DNA from 4 places in the Serratia sp. CoH_134_PS_4 genome. Region 1 is predicted to be linked to each of the others. Evidence: predicted binding sites of a transcription regulator. Region 1 holds the regulator's gene; each other region holds the start of a gene.
The links. Region 1 encodes PurR, which represses purine synthesis genes. Its sites were predicted from a motif close to CANGCAAACGTTTGCNTG; they were not measured.

Region 1 (3,592 bases):
GAAGATAAACCCTTGCTGACTGTCGACGTGTGGGAACACGCCTACTACATCGATTACCGCAACGCCCGCCCGACTTACCTGGAGAACTTCTGGGCGCTGGTTAACTGGGCATTTGTGGAGAAAAACCTGGCATAGCGTGGGATAAGGCAAACAGGCGCACGAAGCGGCGCCTGTTTTTACTTCGGGGATCAGTTCAATGCTGCAGTGAAGCTAAAAGCAATAATCACGGCCAGCGCACAGACAGTGGTGAACAGTGACATTTTCAGATCGGTATCCATTACAACTCCTTTTCAGATTGGTTTTCCCAAGGATAAAAGGCACACAATTAATGCGTCAAACCATTTTCACACAGTTGGCCAATAAAATCTTGTTATCATTTCCCGGTTTATAATACCGATTACCTCTTCCCCTTTTGCTCAATATGGGACAAAATTCGCAGTTCACAACTGTGTACCGGCAAAAATGCCCCTCCTGACCAAGCGCTGACGACTTCAACACACTAAAAACTCAGTTTTCGCTTCTTTGGAGAAGGATCTACGCAGGCAAACGATTAACATCACACTTACATACTGCAACATGTGAGTTCAGGAGTCATTCTTTACATGGCAACGATTAAAGATGTGGCCAAACGCGCTGGCGTTTCCACCACCACCGTTTCGCACGTCATCAATAAGACTCGTTTCGTCGCCGAAGAGACTAAAGCGGCCGTGAGTGCCGCAATTAAAGAGCTGCATTATTCACCCAGCGCAGTGGCGCGCAGTCTGAAGGTCAATCACACCAAATCGATTGGCCTGCTGGCAACCTCCAGTGAAGCGCCCTACTTTGCTGAAGTGATCGAAGCGGTAGAAAACAGCTGCTATAGCAAAGGCTATACGCTGATACTGTGTAACTCGCACAACAATTTGGACAAACAGCGTGCCTATCTGGCAATGCTGGCGCAAAAGCGCGTCGATGGCTTGTTGGTGATGTGTTCAGAATATCCGGACCAATTGCTTGGCATGCTGGAAGATTACCGCAACATCCCAATGGTTGTCATGGACTGGGGCGCCGCACGCGGTGATTTTACTGATACCATCATTGATAATGCGTTCGAAGGTGGCTATCTGGCTGGGCGCTATCTGATCGAACGCGGACACCGCGATATCGGCGCCATTCCCGGCCAACTGTCACGTAATACAGGGGGCGGGCGCCATCAGGGCTTCTTAAAAGCGATGGAGGAAGCCCATATCGACGTGCGCGACGAGTGGATCGTCCAGGGTGACTTTGAGCCAGAATCCGGCTACAAGGCCATGCACCAGATACTGTCGCAGAAACAGCGTCCGACAGCGGTATTCTGTGGTGGCGATATTATGGCAATGGGGGCTATCTGCGCCGCCGATGAGCTTGGGCTACGCGTGCCTCAAGACATCTCGGTCATTGGCTACGATAACGTGCGCAATGCGCGCTATTTCACCCCGGCGCTGACCACTATTCATCAGCCCAAAGAGCGTTTGGGTGAGATGGCATTCACCATGTTGTTGGATCGCATCATCAGCAAGCGTGAAGAATCACAGGTGATTGAGGTGCATCCCAAGTTGGTTGAGCGCCGTTCGGTTGCTGACGGCCCGTTCATCGATTACCGCCGCTAGTCATTCGGGCCGGAAGCCACTGCGGTTTCCGGCGTCACTTCGCTTAACCATTCCTGATTCAACGTTTCACTGTCCCCTAAATAGTCCAACAGCCAGGCCATCGCCGGAGAAGGCGTATTTTGCTGCCACGTCAGGCAACAAGGGCTGGCTGGGAACGGCTCCTGCAACTGTAACGCCACCAGCTCGCCACGTTGTACTAACGGCAAGACCTGATGCGCAGGCATCATCCCGACACACAATCCGGCGCACAGGCAATCCACCGCCGACGACCAGTCCGGCACCACCAAGCGCCGCTGGTTATCCAACGTCCAGGTGACCCGCTTGGGGAGATTGCGTGAGGTATCCTCCAGACAGAGCGATGGGAAAGGCCGTAGCTGATCATCGTTTAACAACCCATCCTGAGCCGCCAGTGGATGTTGCGGGCTGGCCACACACAACCAACGCATATCGCCCATATCGCGAAAGGCAAACCCACCGCCGACCGGTACGGCCCGTGTCGCACCTATCGCCATATCAGCACGCCCATCCACCAACGCATCCCAGACGCCATTGAACACTTCTGGCTGAACCAATAATTCAACGTCAGGAAAATGCCGATAAAAGTCCAACACCAACTGACGGCAACGTTGAGGCTTGACGATAATATCTACGGCAATTTTCAACTGGCCACGCCAGCCGTTGGCCACCTGCTGACACTGCCGACGCGTGTCGAGCATTTTTTTGATGACACCGCGCGCCTCCTGAATAAATAGCACGCCGGCAGGCGTCAGTTCCACGTCGCGATGACGGCGCTCAAACAGCGGTACCGCCAGCCATTGCTCAAGTTGCCGCACGGTATAACTGACCGCCGAAGGTACCCGATGCAACTCCTGCGCCGCTGCGCTGAAACTGCCGGTTCGGGCGACCGCATCCACTACATCAAGAGAATATTCAGACCACATGGCTTTGCCTTCAATTTTTTTAACAGCACTTTGCAAATATTACCGTTTCACAAGCAGAGATCCAGCCGGATACACTTGCCGGCGCTAAAAACCTGCGACAATAAAATATTAACGAGAAATACCATGCGAAATTCCTTTGGCTTTATGTTCTATCTTGCCGGCCTGAGTATGCTGGGTTACCTGGCTACCGACATGTACTTGCCCGCTTTTGGCGTGATGCAACAAGACCTGCAAATCTCTGCCGGGGCGATCAGCGCCAGTTTGAGTATCTTCCTGGCCGGCTTTGCCTTTGCACAATTGCTCTGGGGTCCGCTTTCCGATCACCTTGGCCGTAAGCCCGTGCTGTTGATTGGTCTGGCCCTGTTTGCCTTGGGCTGCCTGGGGATGTTGTGGGTAGAGAATGCCGTTCAGCTCTGGTCGCTGCGTTTTATCCAGGCGATTGGGGTCTGTTCCGCCGCGGTCACCTGGCAAGCGCTCGTCATTGACCGTTATCGTGAAGGTAAGGCAAACCGCGTTTTCGCCACCATCATGCCACTGGTGGCACTTTCCCCGGCATTGGCACCGCTGGTCGGGGCATGGCTGTTAAACCACATGGGTTGGCGCGCCATTTTCGCCGTGCTGCTGGGCATCACCGTTGTTTTATTACTGCCGACATTACTGCTGAAAGAAAACGCCAAAGCGGCGTCTTCCGCCAATAAGAAAAACGGCCTAACGTTCTTCCAGCTCCTGAAATCACGTGCTTTCAGCGGTAACGTCATGATCTTTGCCGCCTGCTCAGCCGGCTTCTTCGCCTGGCTGACCGGTTCGCCGTTTATTCTTGGTGATATGGGGTACAGCCCAAACGATATTGGTCTGAGCTACGTGCCACAGACGCTGGCGTTCTTATTGGGGGGTTATGGTTGCCGCACCGCGCTAAACCGCATGAATGGCAACACCTTATTACCCTGGCTGCTGGTAGCTTATGGCATAAGTATGGTGTCGCTATACCTGGTTGCCACACTGACTGAGCCAACGCTGACCACC
Region 2 (3,592 bases), on a different contig from region 1:
ACGATATTTATGCTAGTGGACAAAATATAGACGAGCCGGGAGAAGAAATAAACCCCCGGCCGAAAATGAAAGGAAAAATATTAGATGTAGTTAACGATATCTTTAATCAGGCGCGGACCTTTGAAGATAAATCCGGAATAAATTTGCACCAAGGAAGCCCCAGCTGCCATTTTTTCACGTGCCGCCATCAGGGAATCAATTCCGCCAACACCAATGATCGGCAAACGCCCTTGCAATTCGTGTGACAAACGGCGGATCACGTCGGTGCTGCTCGCTTGTAATGGACGACCACTTAGGCCCCCCATTTGCTCGCAATAATTCAGCCCCTGGATCAATTTTCGATCCAAGGTGGTATTGGTCGCGATCACACCATCGATATTATGGCGAACCAAACTGTCGGCTATTTGGATCAATTCTTCTTCAGAAAGATCCGGTGCGATCTTAACAGCGACTGGCACATATTTGTGATGGCGCGCATGCAATTCCTGCTGCTTATTTTTAATCGCGGCCAGAAGATCGTCCAACGCGTCTCCGTACTGTAAAGAACGTAATCCCGGAGTATTGGGTGACGAAATGTTGATCGCGATATAACCGGCATACGGATACACTTTATCCATACAGATCAGATAATCGTCTTTTCCTTGCTCAACCGGGGTATCTTTATTCTTGCCAATATTAATCCCCAGAATACCGCCGAAATGAGATTTCTTAACGTTTTCAACCAGATTATCAACACCCTGGTTATTAAAGCCCATGCGGTTGATCAACCCTTCAGCTTCCACAACGCGGAACAGACGCGGTTTATCATTCCCCGACTGCGGGCGCGGCGTCACAGTCCCGACTTCGACAAAGCCAAAACCCATAGCACCGAAGGCATCGATACATTCACCGTCTTTATCCAGACCGGCGGCCAAACCCAATGGGTTTTTAAAAGAGAGCCCCATGCAGCTTACCGGCTTGGTCGGCACTGCCTGACGAATAAGGAATTCTAACGGGGTGCCGGTAACACGGCGAAGCTGTTGAAAAGTCAATTCATGCGCACGCTCGGGATCGAGCTGGAACAGCGCTTTTCTGATGAGGGGGTAGTACATGTACTCTCCTGATTTCCCGGTTGCAAACCGGGGGCGTATTATCCGGTATCCCCTGCCCAATTGGAATTGATTAAAAGCAAAAAAAGCGTTTTTTACGCAACCGTTTTCCCTCGCCAGGGTTCAAATCACCGCCAATCCGTATTTGCGCATATCAAAATCAAAAAATGAGATTTAAGTAACCCGCCCTTTTGCTGATAGGTTTAAAACACTTCTCGATAATTTACTCATTAAACCTAACTTTTAGTTATAAGGAGTGGCAATGCGCGTTATATCACTGGCCGGCAGTCCTCGTATCCCATCACGATCAGCGGCACTGCTTTCCCTGAGTAAAAGTTGGTTACAACAGCAAGGCGTGGAAGTGATCCCCTACACCCTGCACGACTTTGATGCCGAAGATTTGCTGTATGCCAACTTTAACAGCCCCGCAATCAAAGCCTTCACTGAGCAACTGGCGCAGGCTGATGGCCTGCTGGTCTCTACGCCAGTGTATAAAGCATCATTTTCCGGTGCACTGAAAACACTGCTGGACCTGCTGCCCGAACGCGCGCTGGACCATAAGGTGGTATTGCCCCTAGCCACCGGCGGTTCCATTGGCCATATGTTGGCAGTGGATTACGCCTTAAAACCCGTGCTGGCGGCATTGAAAGCTCAGGAGGTGTTGCACGGGGTGTTTGCCGATGACAGCCAGATCGTGCTGGACGGTGAAAAGGTCACCCTGTCCGAGAACCTGGCAGCCCGATTGGAGGAGGCCTTGGAAAGCTTTTATCTGGCCCTCGGTCGCCGTAAACCCCCAAGGGTAAAGATCTCCCCGACCCTGCTTGCACGCCAAACCGCCTGACAGCACAGCATATAAGGAAATACGCATGAAACGACTTTCTTCTCTGGGACGTTGGCTGGGTACCAGCGCATTGGCAGGCATTATCTCACTGGCGTGGATCAATACGGCCAACGCTCAGGATCCGGCACAATTCCGCATCGGCTACCAAAAAGGATCGATTAGCCTGGTATTGGCTAAGTCCCACAACCTGTTGGAACAACGGTTTCCCCATACCAAAATCAGTTGGATCGAATTCCCCGCCGGTCCGCAAATGCTCGAAGCGCTGAACGTGGGCAGCATCGATTTAGGCAGTACGGGGGATATTCCACCGATATTCGCCCAGGCCGCCGGTGCAGACCTGCTGTATGTCGGTGTGGAACCACCAAAGCCCAAGGCGGAAGTGATCCTGGTGCCGGAAAACAGCCCAATCAAAACCGTCGCGGATCTGAAGGGCCGTAAAGTCGCTTTTCAGAAGGGTTCCAGCTCCCACAATTTGCTGTTGCGCTCACTACAAAAAGCAGGGCTGAAATTCACCGATATTCAGCCTATCTATCTGACTCCCGCAGATGCCCGCGCCGCCTTCCAACAAGGTAACGTCGATGCCTGGACCATTTGGGACCCGTACTATTCCGCTGCCTTGTTGCAGGGTGGCGTGCGAGTACTGGGTGACGGTACCGACCTTAATCAAACCGGCTCGTTCTACCTTGCCGTGCGCCCTTATGCCGAAGCTAACGGGCCGTTCATTCAACACGTGCTCGATGTACTGACACAGGCCGATGCACTGACCCGCAGCGATCGGGCGCAAAGCGTCACACTGTTGGCAAACGCGATGGGCCTGCCGGAGAAAGTGATCTCCGCCTATCTGGATCACCGCCCGCCGACGTCGATTAAGCCTTTGGACGCACACACCATTGCCGCTCAGCAGCAAACTGCCGATCTGTTTTATGCCAATCATTTGGTGCCCGTGAAAGTCGACATTTCTCAGCGCATCTGGCACCCAAACGCACAATAATTTAGGAGAACCTACAATGAGCCTGAACGTATTCTGGTTTTTACCCACTCATGGTGACGGCCACTATCTGGGCAGTACTGAAGGTGCCCGCAGTGTCGATTACGGCTATTTACAGCAAATCGCCCAAGCAGCTGACCGACTGGGTTTCGGCGGTGTATTGATCCCGACCGGCCGTTCATGCGAGGACTCTTGGCTGGTGGCAGCGTCACTGATCCCGGTCACTCAACGGTTGAAGTTCCTGGTGGCGTTACGACCCGGCATCATTTCACCCACGCTGGCAGCGCGTCAGGCTGCGACGCTGGATCGCCTTTCCAATGGCCGTGCACTCTTTAACCTGGTTACCGGCGGCGATCCTGAGGAATTGGCGGCGGAGGGCCTGCATTTAAATCACGAAGAGCGTTATGAGGCCTCCGCAGAGTTCACCCACGTCTGGCGCAAGGTGCTGGAAGGCGAAACCGTCGATTTCAACGGCAAACATATTCAGGTAAAGGGCGCAAAACTGCTGTACCCACCTGTACAACAGCCACGCCCACCGCTCTATTTTGGCGGTTCTTCCGCCGCCGCGCAGGATCTGGCAGCCGAGCAGGTTGAAATGTACCTCACCTGGGGTGAGCCTCCGGCGCAGGTTAAAGAAAAGATCGCCGAGGTACGTGCCAAAGCGGCAGCCAAAGG
Region 3 (3,592 bases), 140 kb from region 1:
TGTTGGTTGGGCTGGTGGCGTTGTCTGCGCTGTCATTCGATCTGGTCACGGCCACGGCATTGATCAACTTTGGTGCACTGGTGGCTTTCACCTTCGTCAATTTGTCGGTGATCAGTCATTTTTATATCCGCGAGGGCCGCAACAAAACGTGGAAAGACCATTTCAATTATCTGTTCCTGCCGTTGGTGGGGGCTCTGACGGTGGGCGTACTTTGGTTGAATCTGGAAAAAAGCTCGCTAACCATGGGACTGATTTGGGCCGCTCTGGGCTTTGGTTACCTGGTGTATCTCACCCGGCGTTTCCGCCAGCCACCTCCGCAGTTTGAGCGACAACCGCAGCAATAACCCAAGCCAGGCGGGGACGCCCGCCTTTCTTTTTTTTCCTGTGGGCAGTAGAGTGAAAATCCTGATAAAAAATAACCTATTGGATTTCATCGATGCCCTCTTTCCCCGTCCAGTATAGAGCCACATTACTCGGCCTGTTAGCGATCTTGCTGTGGAGCAGCGTTGTCGGCCTGATACGTAGCGTTAGCGAGGGGCTGGGGCCTATTGGCGGTGCGGCGATGATTTACAGCGTCAGCGCGATTTTTTTGCTGCTGGTGCTGCGGCTGCCAAATTTTCGCCATTTCCCGCGAGCCTATCTGATCCTCGGTAGCCTGTTGTTTGTCAGCTATGAGATCTGTCTGTCACTGTCACTGGGCTACGCGAATACCCGCTTGCAAGCCATTGAGGTTGGGATGATCAACTATCTCTGGCCTTGTTTTACCGTGCTGATGGCGCTGGTATTCAACGGGCAAAAAGCCAAATGGTGGCTGGTGCCAGGGTTGTTGCTGTCATTATTCGGTATCGGCTGGATCATGAGCGGCGAGGGCGGTTGGTCACCGGCGCAAATGCTGGAAAATGTGCGTAGCAATCCGCTGAGCTATTCGCTGGCGTTTGCTGGCGCGGTGATTTGGGCACTGTATTGCAATCTGACCAAGAAAATTGCGCAGGGTCAAAACGGTGTCGTGCTGTTTATTACGCTGACCGCCGTGGCGTTATGGCTGAAGTACGCGTTTAGCGCCGAAAGCGGCATGCAATTTACCCTTCCCGTGACCTTGACGCTGCTATGTGCGGGTATCGCGATGGGGGCGGGCTACGCGGCGTGGAACGTCGGTATTCTGCATGGCAATATGACGTTATTGGCGACGGTGTCCTATTTTACGCCGGTGTTGTCAGCGGTATTTGCCGCCCTCGTGCTGGAGACTGCGCTGACGGCCAATTTTTGGCAGGGGGTGGTGATGGTCACGTTGGGCTCATTAGTGTGCTGGCGGGCAACCCGAGGAAATTAACGGAAATTATCAACCGATTGTCCGATGTTGGACTAGAATCTAACTAGCGATTCTGCATGAAGGAACATGAAAATGAGAGACGATATCCAATTCATTCAGCAGCCAGTTATTGATGATGAAAGCTATATGCGCGGTGATACCGTGCGACTGACCACGGCTAATTTGCGCCACGAATACCAACTGGATGTCAGTATTTTGCGTCGCGAAGGCAAGTTGATTGTGGGGTCGGTGATCGCTGCCGCACCCAAAGTGGATATTCCACCCAAAGAGTGGGAGATCGCACCTGGGCAGGAGGTAGTTTTCCGTCAGGAGAATATCGCGAAAGCTCTGCCCGCCGTTAACTGAAGTTTGACCAGCGGGGGCTATTCCCCGTTTATCACCGTAGATTTCCCCAAAATGCCAGCGTTAATAGCGCTGGCATTTTCATTTTGGCGACAGACCTGGTTACGTTTTCGTGTTGAACATAATTGGCACAAAAACTGCTTAAAAATTTACCGGGCATGACAAAAATCACAGCGATCGTGAATTTTCATGAAACATAATTTGACAAATGTGAACGCAATCGATTACCTATTCGCAAAATGCATAACTGGATCACAGATTCTTACACCCAGTGATTTCTATAATGCGCGCGTCGCCCGAGAGTTTGTAAGCGGAGGCAACGCCAGGTGTCGTCAGACTCATTGTCATCTTTTCTAACGGGCAGGAAATGGCCCTTTAAGCATGTGGTAATAAAATGAAAAAAATAGCTCTCGCAGCAGGTGTACTGCTCGCAGCGTCTTACAGTGCATCTTCAATGGCTGATAGCAAAGACAGCCAATACGTTTCAGATTGGTGGCACCAGAGCGTTAACGTGGTAGGCAGCTACCACACCCGTTTCGGACCTCAGTTGAACAACGACGTCTACCTGGAGTATGAAGCCTTCGCTAAAAAAGATTGGTTCGACTTCTATGGCTACGTTGACGTACCTAAGTTCTTCGGCGTTGGTAACACGCCGGATCGTGGCATCTGGGACAAAGGTTCACCGATGTTTATGGAGATTGAACCGCGCTTCTCCATCGACAAACTGACCGGTACCGATCTGAGCTTCGGCCCGTTCAAAGAATGGTACTTTGCTAACAACTACATCTATGACCTGGGCCACAATGCCGATGGTCGCCAGAATACCTGGTACATGGGTCTGGGTACCGACATCGACACCGGTCTGCCGATGAGCCTGTCGATGAACATCTATGCAAAATACCAGTGGGAAAACTACCAGGCTGCCAACGAAAACAGCTGGGATGGTTACCGCTTCAAAGTGAAATACTTTGTGCCGTTGACCCAACTGTGGGGTGGCAATCTGAGCTACATCGGCTTTACCAACTTTGACTTTGGTTCCGATCTGGGCAAAGACAGCAATTGGACCGACGGTACCGGCAAGCAAGTGCGTACCAGTAACTCAATTGCTTCCAGCCATATCTTGGCGTTGAATTACGATCACTGGCACTACTCGTTTGTTGCCCGTTATTTCCATAACGGTGGCCAGTGGCAGGATGGGGCTGATATCGGCACTCCGCAGGGCCCAATTAAATCCACCGGTTGGGGTTACTACCTGGTAGCCGGTTATAACTTCTGATTTTCCGTGGTGTCAGAAACAGAAAACCCCGCTTTGGCGGGGTTTTTTTTGTCATCACTGCGCAGGTTCACCCGGCAAATGTCTTACCGGCATAAATAATCGTCCTTTGATTACATGGCATTCATTATTGATCCAGTTGATGATTTGTTCACGGCTCACGCCTTCAGATTGCGCGTAGCGGTGAAGATCGCCATTAAAGTGCTGTGTGATGTATTCCATGAGGGTCATTTGCATGTCTTTTGCTCCTGAACGCCCGTCAGTTGCCACCTGGCCATTGCGGGAGGTTAAGGTTTCTCAGACGCCGAATTTAAAGTATTGGCAACTAAATCTCAACAAAAAGCACTGGTGTGGTGCATTTGATGTCAGTTTTATAGCAAAAAGAATCCCGCACGGAGTGGCGGGAAGTATTCCGAATTATCACTTTGGGTGATGAAAAATAATTTGAGGTGCGACGAAAAAGAGCAGATTCACTCTTTTTTGTGACCCCCACAAACTACGACAAGGCTTATTTCTCTGCAAGAAAAATCTCAGTCAAATCATTCGGTTTTATCGAGTTATTTTGCAGTGGGGGACCGTATTTTCATCTGAAGGGTGCGTCTTCATTCCAGGGGATAAATATCTCAGAGTTTTCCGCATGCTTTATG
Region 4 (3,592 bases), on a different contig from region 1:
TGATGATGCGGGCAAAGATGCCATCCGCGCCGCTGGCGAGCAGATTGGCATCGTGTTTGCCGCTAACTTCAGCGTGGGCGTTAATCTGGTGCTGAAACTGTTGGAAAAAGCAGCCCAGGTGATGGGGGATTATACCGACATTGAAATTGTTGAAGCGCATCATCGCCACAAGGTGGATGCCCCGTCGGGGACTGCGTTGGCGATGGGGGAGGCGATTGCCGGTGCGCTGGGGCGTGATCTTAAAGAGTGCGCCGTGTATGCACGTGAAGGTTATACCGGCGAACGTGACCCAAAAAGCATCGGCTTTGCCACTATCCGCGCTGGCGACATTGTCGGTGAACACACTGCCATGTTTGCCGACATTGGCGAGCGGGTAGAAATTACCCACAAAGCCTCCAGTCGTATGACTTTTGCCAGTGGAGCAGTTAAGGCCGCTATTTGGTTAAGTAAGCGTGATAAAGGCCTGTTTGATATGCGTGATGTACTGGGTCTTGACCAGTTGTAATTAATTTATACACCATCGTGATGTGGTTGTATTAATCATAATTATATGATTAAAGGACAATAATTTTATTGTCCTTTTTTTTAACACTGAAAATGATGGTTTAGATTATTTCTGTGTTCTTGATGTGTTTTTATGTGTGTTTTAATGGGTTATTTCATCCATAATAGGCTTTGATGATGTTTTAAACCCCGTATTTTAGCGTCGCTAGTGCAATTTTTTGTCATCCCATCCCGCAACCGTTTACCAGCCCGAGTTTAGCGGTGTTTTTATGGCTGCTGGGGCTATTAAACGCCGAGAAGTGCAAAAATAAGAGAAAAAATGGCGCTTTGGGTAGACAAGCGGAGCACTCATCATTAAAATGCGCCCAATTTGCCAAAAATTGACCTTGAGGGCGGTTTTTGCATTGATTTAGATCGCGATATCTGAATTAATATGCAAATATTGTGATTGATTATTCCTTGGAGGGTGTTTTGATTAAGTCAGCGCTATTGGTTCTCGAAGACGGAACCCAATTCCACGGTCGGGCCATCGGGGCAGAGGGTACGGCAGTGGGGGAAGTGGTCTTCAATACGTCGATGACCGGTTATCAAGAAATCCTCACTGATCCTTCCTACTCCCGCCAGATCGTTACTCTTACTTATCCCCATATCGGCAATGTCGGCACCAATGCTTCCGACGAAGAATCCTCCGCAGTACACGCCCAAGGCCTCGTCATTCGTGACCTCCCACTGATTGCCAGCAACTACCGCAACGAAGAAGGTCTGTCTGATTACCTGAAGCGCCATAACATTGTGGCGATTGCCGATATTGATACCCGCAAGCTGACTCGTCTGCTGCGTGAAAAGGGTGCACAGAACGGTTGCATCATCGCCGCTGACACGCCGGATGCCGCTCTGGCATTAGCGAAGGCCAAAGCCTTCCCGGGTCTAAAAGGCATGGATCTGGCCAAAGAAGTGACCACTCAGGAAGCTTACAGCTGGCAGCAGGGGAGCTGGACACTGGAAGGCGAACTGCCGGAAGCCAAAGCAGCCTCTGAACTGCCATTCCACGTCGTGGCATATGATTACGGCGCCAAGCGTAACATCCTGCGCATGCTGGTGGATCGCGGTTGCCGCCTGACGGTAGTACCCGCACAGATGCCGGCAGATGAAGTCTTGAAGATGAATCCGGACGGCATTTTCTTGTCCAACGGCCCTGGCGACCCAGAGCCATGTGATTACGCTATCACTGCGATTAAACAGTTCCTGGAGACCGACATTCCGGTGTTCGGCATCTGCCTCGGTCATCAGTTGCTGGCACTGGCGAGCGGCGCAAAAACCGTGAAGATGAAGCTTGGTCACCACGGCGGCAACCACCCGGTGAAAGACCTGGATAACGACTGCGTCATGATTACCGCCCAGAACCACGGTTTTGCAGTGGACGAAAATAACTTGCCGGCCGAACTGCGCATCACGCACAAATCCTTGTTTGACCACACGGTGCAGGGCATTCACCGCACCGATAAAGCAGCGTTTAGCTTCCAGGGTCACCCTGAAGCCAGCCCGGGCCCACACGATGCCGCGCCGCTGTTCGATCACTTTATCGAATTGATCGAGACTTACCGTTCTAACGCCAAATAATCAGGAGCAAAAAAATGCCAAAACGTACTGATATAAAAAGCATCCTGATCCTCGGCGCTGGCCCGATTGTTATCGGTCAGGCGTGTGAGTTCGACTACTCGGGTGCTCAGGCGTGTAAAGCGCTGCGCGAAGAGGGTTACCGGGTCATTCTGGTGAACTCCAACCCGGCCACGATCATGACTGACCCGGAAATGGCTGATGCGACCTACATCGAGCCAATTCACTGGGAAGTGGTGCGTAAAATTATCGAGAAAGAGCGTCCAGACGCCGTGCTGCCGACCATGGGCGGCCAGACTGCACTGAACTGTGCGCTGGAGCTGGAACGTCAAGGCGTACTGGCCGAGTTTGGCGTGACCATGATTGGCGCGACCGCTGATGCGATCGATAAAGCGGAAGACCGTCGCCGTTTTGACGTGGCAATGAAGAAAATCGGTCTGGACACCGCGCGTTCAGGCATCGCACACAACATGGAAGAAGCGCTGGCAGTTGCCGCTGACGTTGGCTTCCCATGCATCATCCGCCCTTCCTTTACTATGGGTGGCACCGGTGGCGGCATCGCTTATAACCGCGAAGAGTTCGAAGAGATCTGCGAACGCGGTCTGGACTTGTCACCGACCAAAGAACTGTTGATTGACGAATCGCTGATCGGCTGGAAAGAGTACGAGATGGAGGTGGTGCGCGATAAGAACGATAACTGCATCATCGTCTGTTCGATCGAAAACTTCGACGCCATGGGTATCCATACCGGCGACTCCATCACCGTGGCGCCAGCACAGACATTGACCGACAAAGAATACCAAATCATGCGTAACGCCTCGATGGCGGTGCTGCGTGAAATTGGCGTCGAAACCGGTGGTTCCAACGTGCAGTTCTCGGTTAACCCGAAAACCGGCCGCTTGATCGTCATCGAAATGAACCCGCGCGTATCTCGCTCCTCGGCGCTGGCGTCAAAAGCCACCGGCTTCCCGATTGCCAAAATCGCCGCCAAGCTGGCGGTGGGCTACACCCTCGATGAGCTGATGAACGACATCACCGGTGGCCGTACCCCGGCTTCGTTTGAACCGTCAATCGACTACGTTGTGACTAAAATTCCTCGTTTCAACTTCGAGAAATTTGCCGGTGCCAATGACCGCCTGACCACCCAAATGAAATCGGTCGGCGAAGTGATGGCTATTGGCCGCACCCAGCAAGAGTCGCTGCAAAAAGCGCTGCGCGGCCTGGAAGTGGGCGCGACCGGTTTTGACCCGAAAGTGAGCCTGGATGATCCGGAAGCCTTGACCAAAATTCGTCGTGAGCTGAAAGATGCTGGCTCCGATCGTATCTGGTACATCGCTGACGCCTTCCGTGCCGGCCTGTCAGTTGATGGCGTATTCAACCTGACCAACGTTGACCGCTGGTTCCTGGTACAGATTGAAGAGCTGGTGCGTCTGGAAGAGCAGGTTGCCGAAACCGGCATCAACGGCCTGAC

Region 2: pyrD (quinone-dependent dihydroorotate dehydrogenase) is a predicted target of PurR. The motif match lies at 1,185-1,202, and genes of this name have one in related genera.
Region 3: AC2FCQ_RS04585 (nucleoside-specific channel-forming protein Tsx) is a predicted target of PurR. The motif match lies at 1,886-1,903, and genes of this name have one in related genera.
Region 4: carA (glutamine-hydrolyzing carbamoyl-phosphate synthase small subunit) is a predicted target of PurR. The motif match lies at 735-752, and genes of this name have one in related genera.

The regions. Positions count from the first base shown of each region.
Region 1 covers NZ_JBXWKI010000001.1:855,155-858,746, forward strand. The annotation lists gene sodB (superoxide dismutase [Fe]) at 1-135, shown strand, start outside; gene cydH (cytochrome bd-I oxidase subunit CydH) at 189-278, opposite strand; gene purR (HTH-type transcriptional repressor PurR) at 603-1,628, shown strand; gene punR (DNA-binding transcriptional activator PunR) at 1,625-2,569, opposite strand; gene punC (purine nucleoside transporter PunC) at 2,693-3,592, shown strand, end outside.
Region 2 covers NZ_JBXWKI010000012.1:146,941-150,532, reverse strand. The annotation lists gene pyrD (quinone-dependent dihydroorotate dehydrogenase) at 81-1,091, opposite strand; gene ssuE (NADPH-dependent FMN reductase) at 1,351-1,929, shown strand; gene AC2FCQ_RS18630 (sulfonate ABC transporter substrate-binding protein) at 1,955-2,920, shown strand; gene ssuD (FMNH2-dependent alkanesulfonate monooxygenase) at 2,937-3,592, shown strand, end outside.
Region 3 covers NZ_JBXWKI010000001.1:992,160-995,751, reverse strand. The annotation lists gene AC2FCQ_RS04600 (APC family permease) at 1-344, shown strand, start outside; gene yddG (aromatic amino acid DMT transporter YddG) at 437-1,330, shown strand; gene AC2FCQ_RS04590 (hypothetical protein) at 1,403-1,675, shown strand; gene AC2FCQ_RS04585 (nucleoside-specific channel-forming protein Tsx) at 2,067-2,948, shown strand; gene AC2FCQ_RS04580 (hypothetical protein) at 3,003-3,182, opposite strand.
Region 4 covers NZ_JBXWKI010000010.1:68,035-71,626, forward strand. The annotation lists gene dapB (4-hydroxy-tetrahydrodipicolinate reductase) at 1-505, shown strand, start outside; gene carA (glutamine-hydrolyzing carbamoyl-phosphate synthase small subunit) at 976-2,124, shown strand; gene carB (carbamoyl-phosphate synthase large subunit) at 2,139-3,592, shown strand, end outside.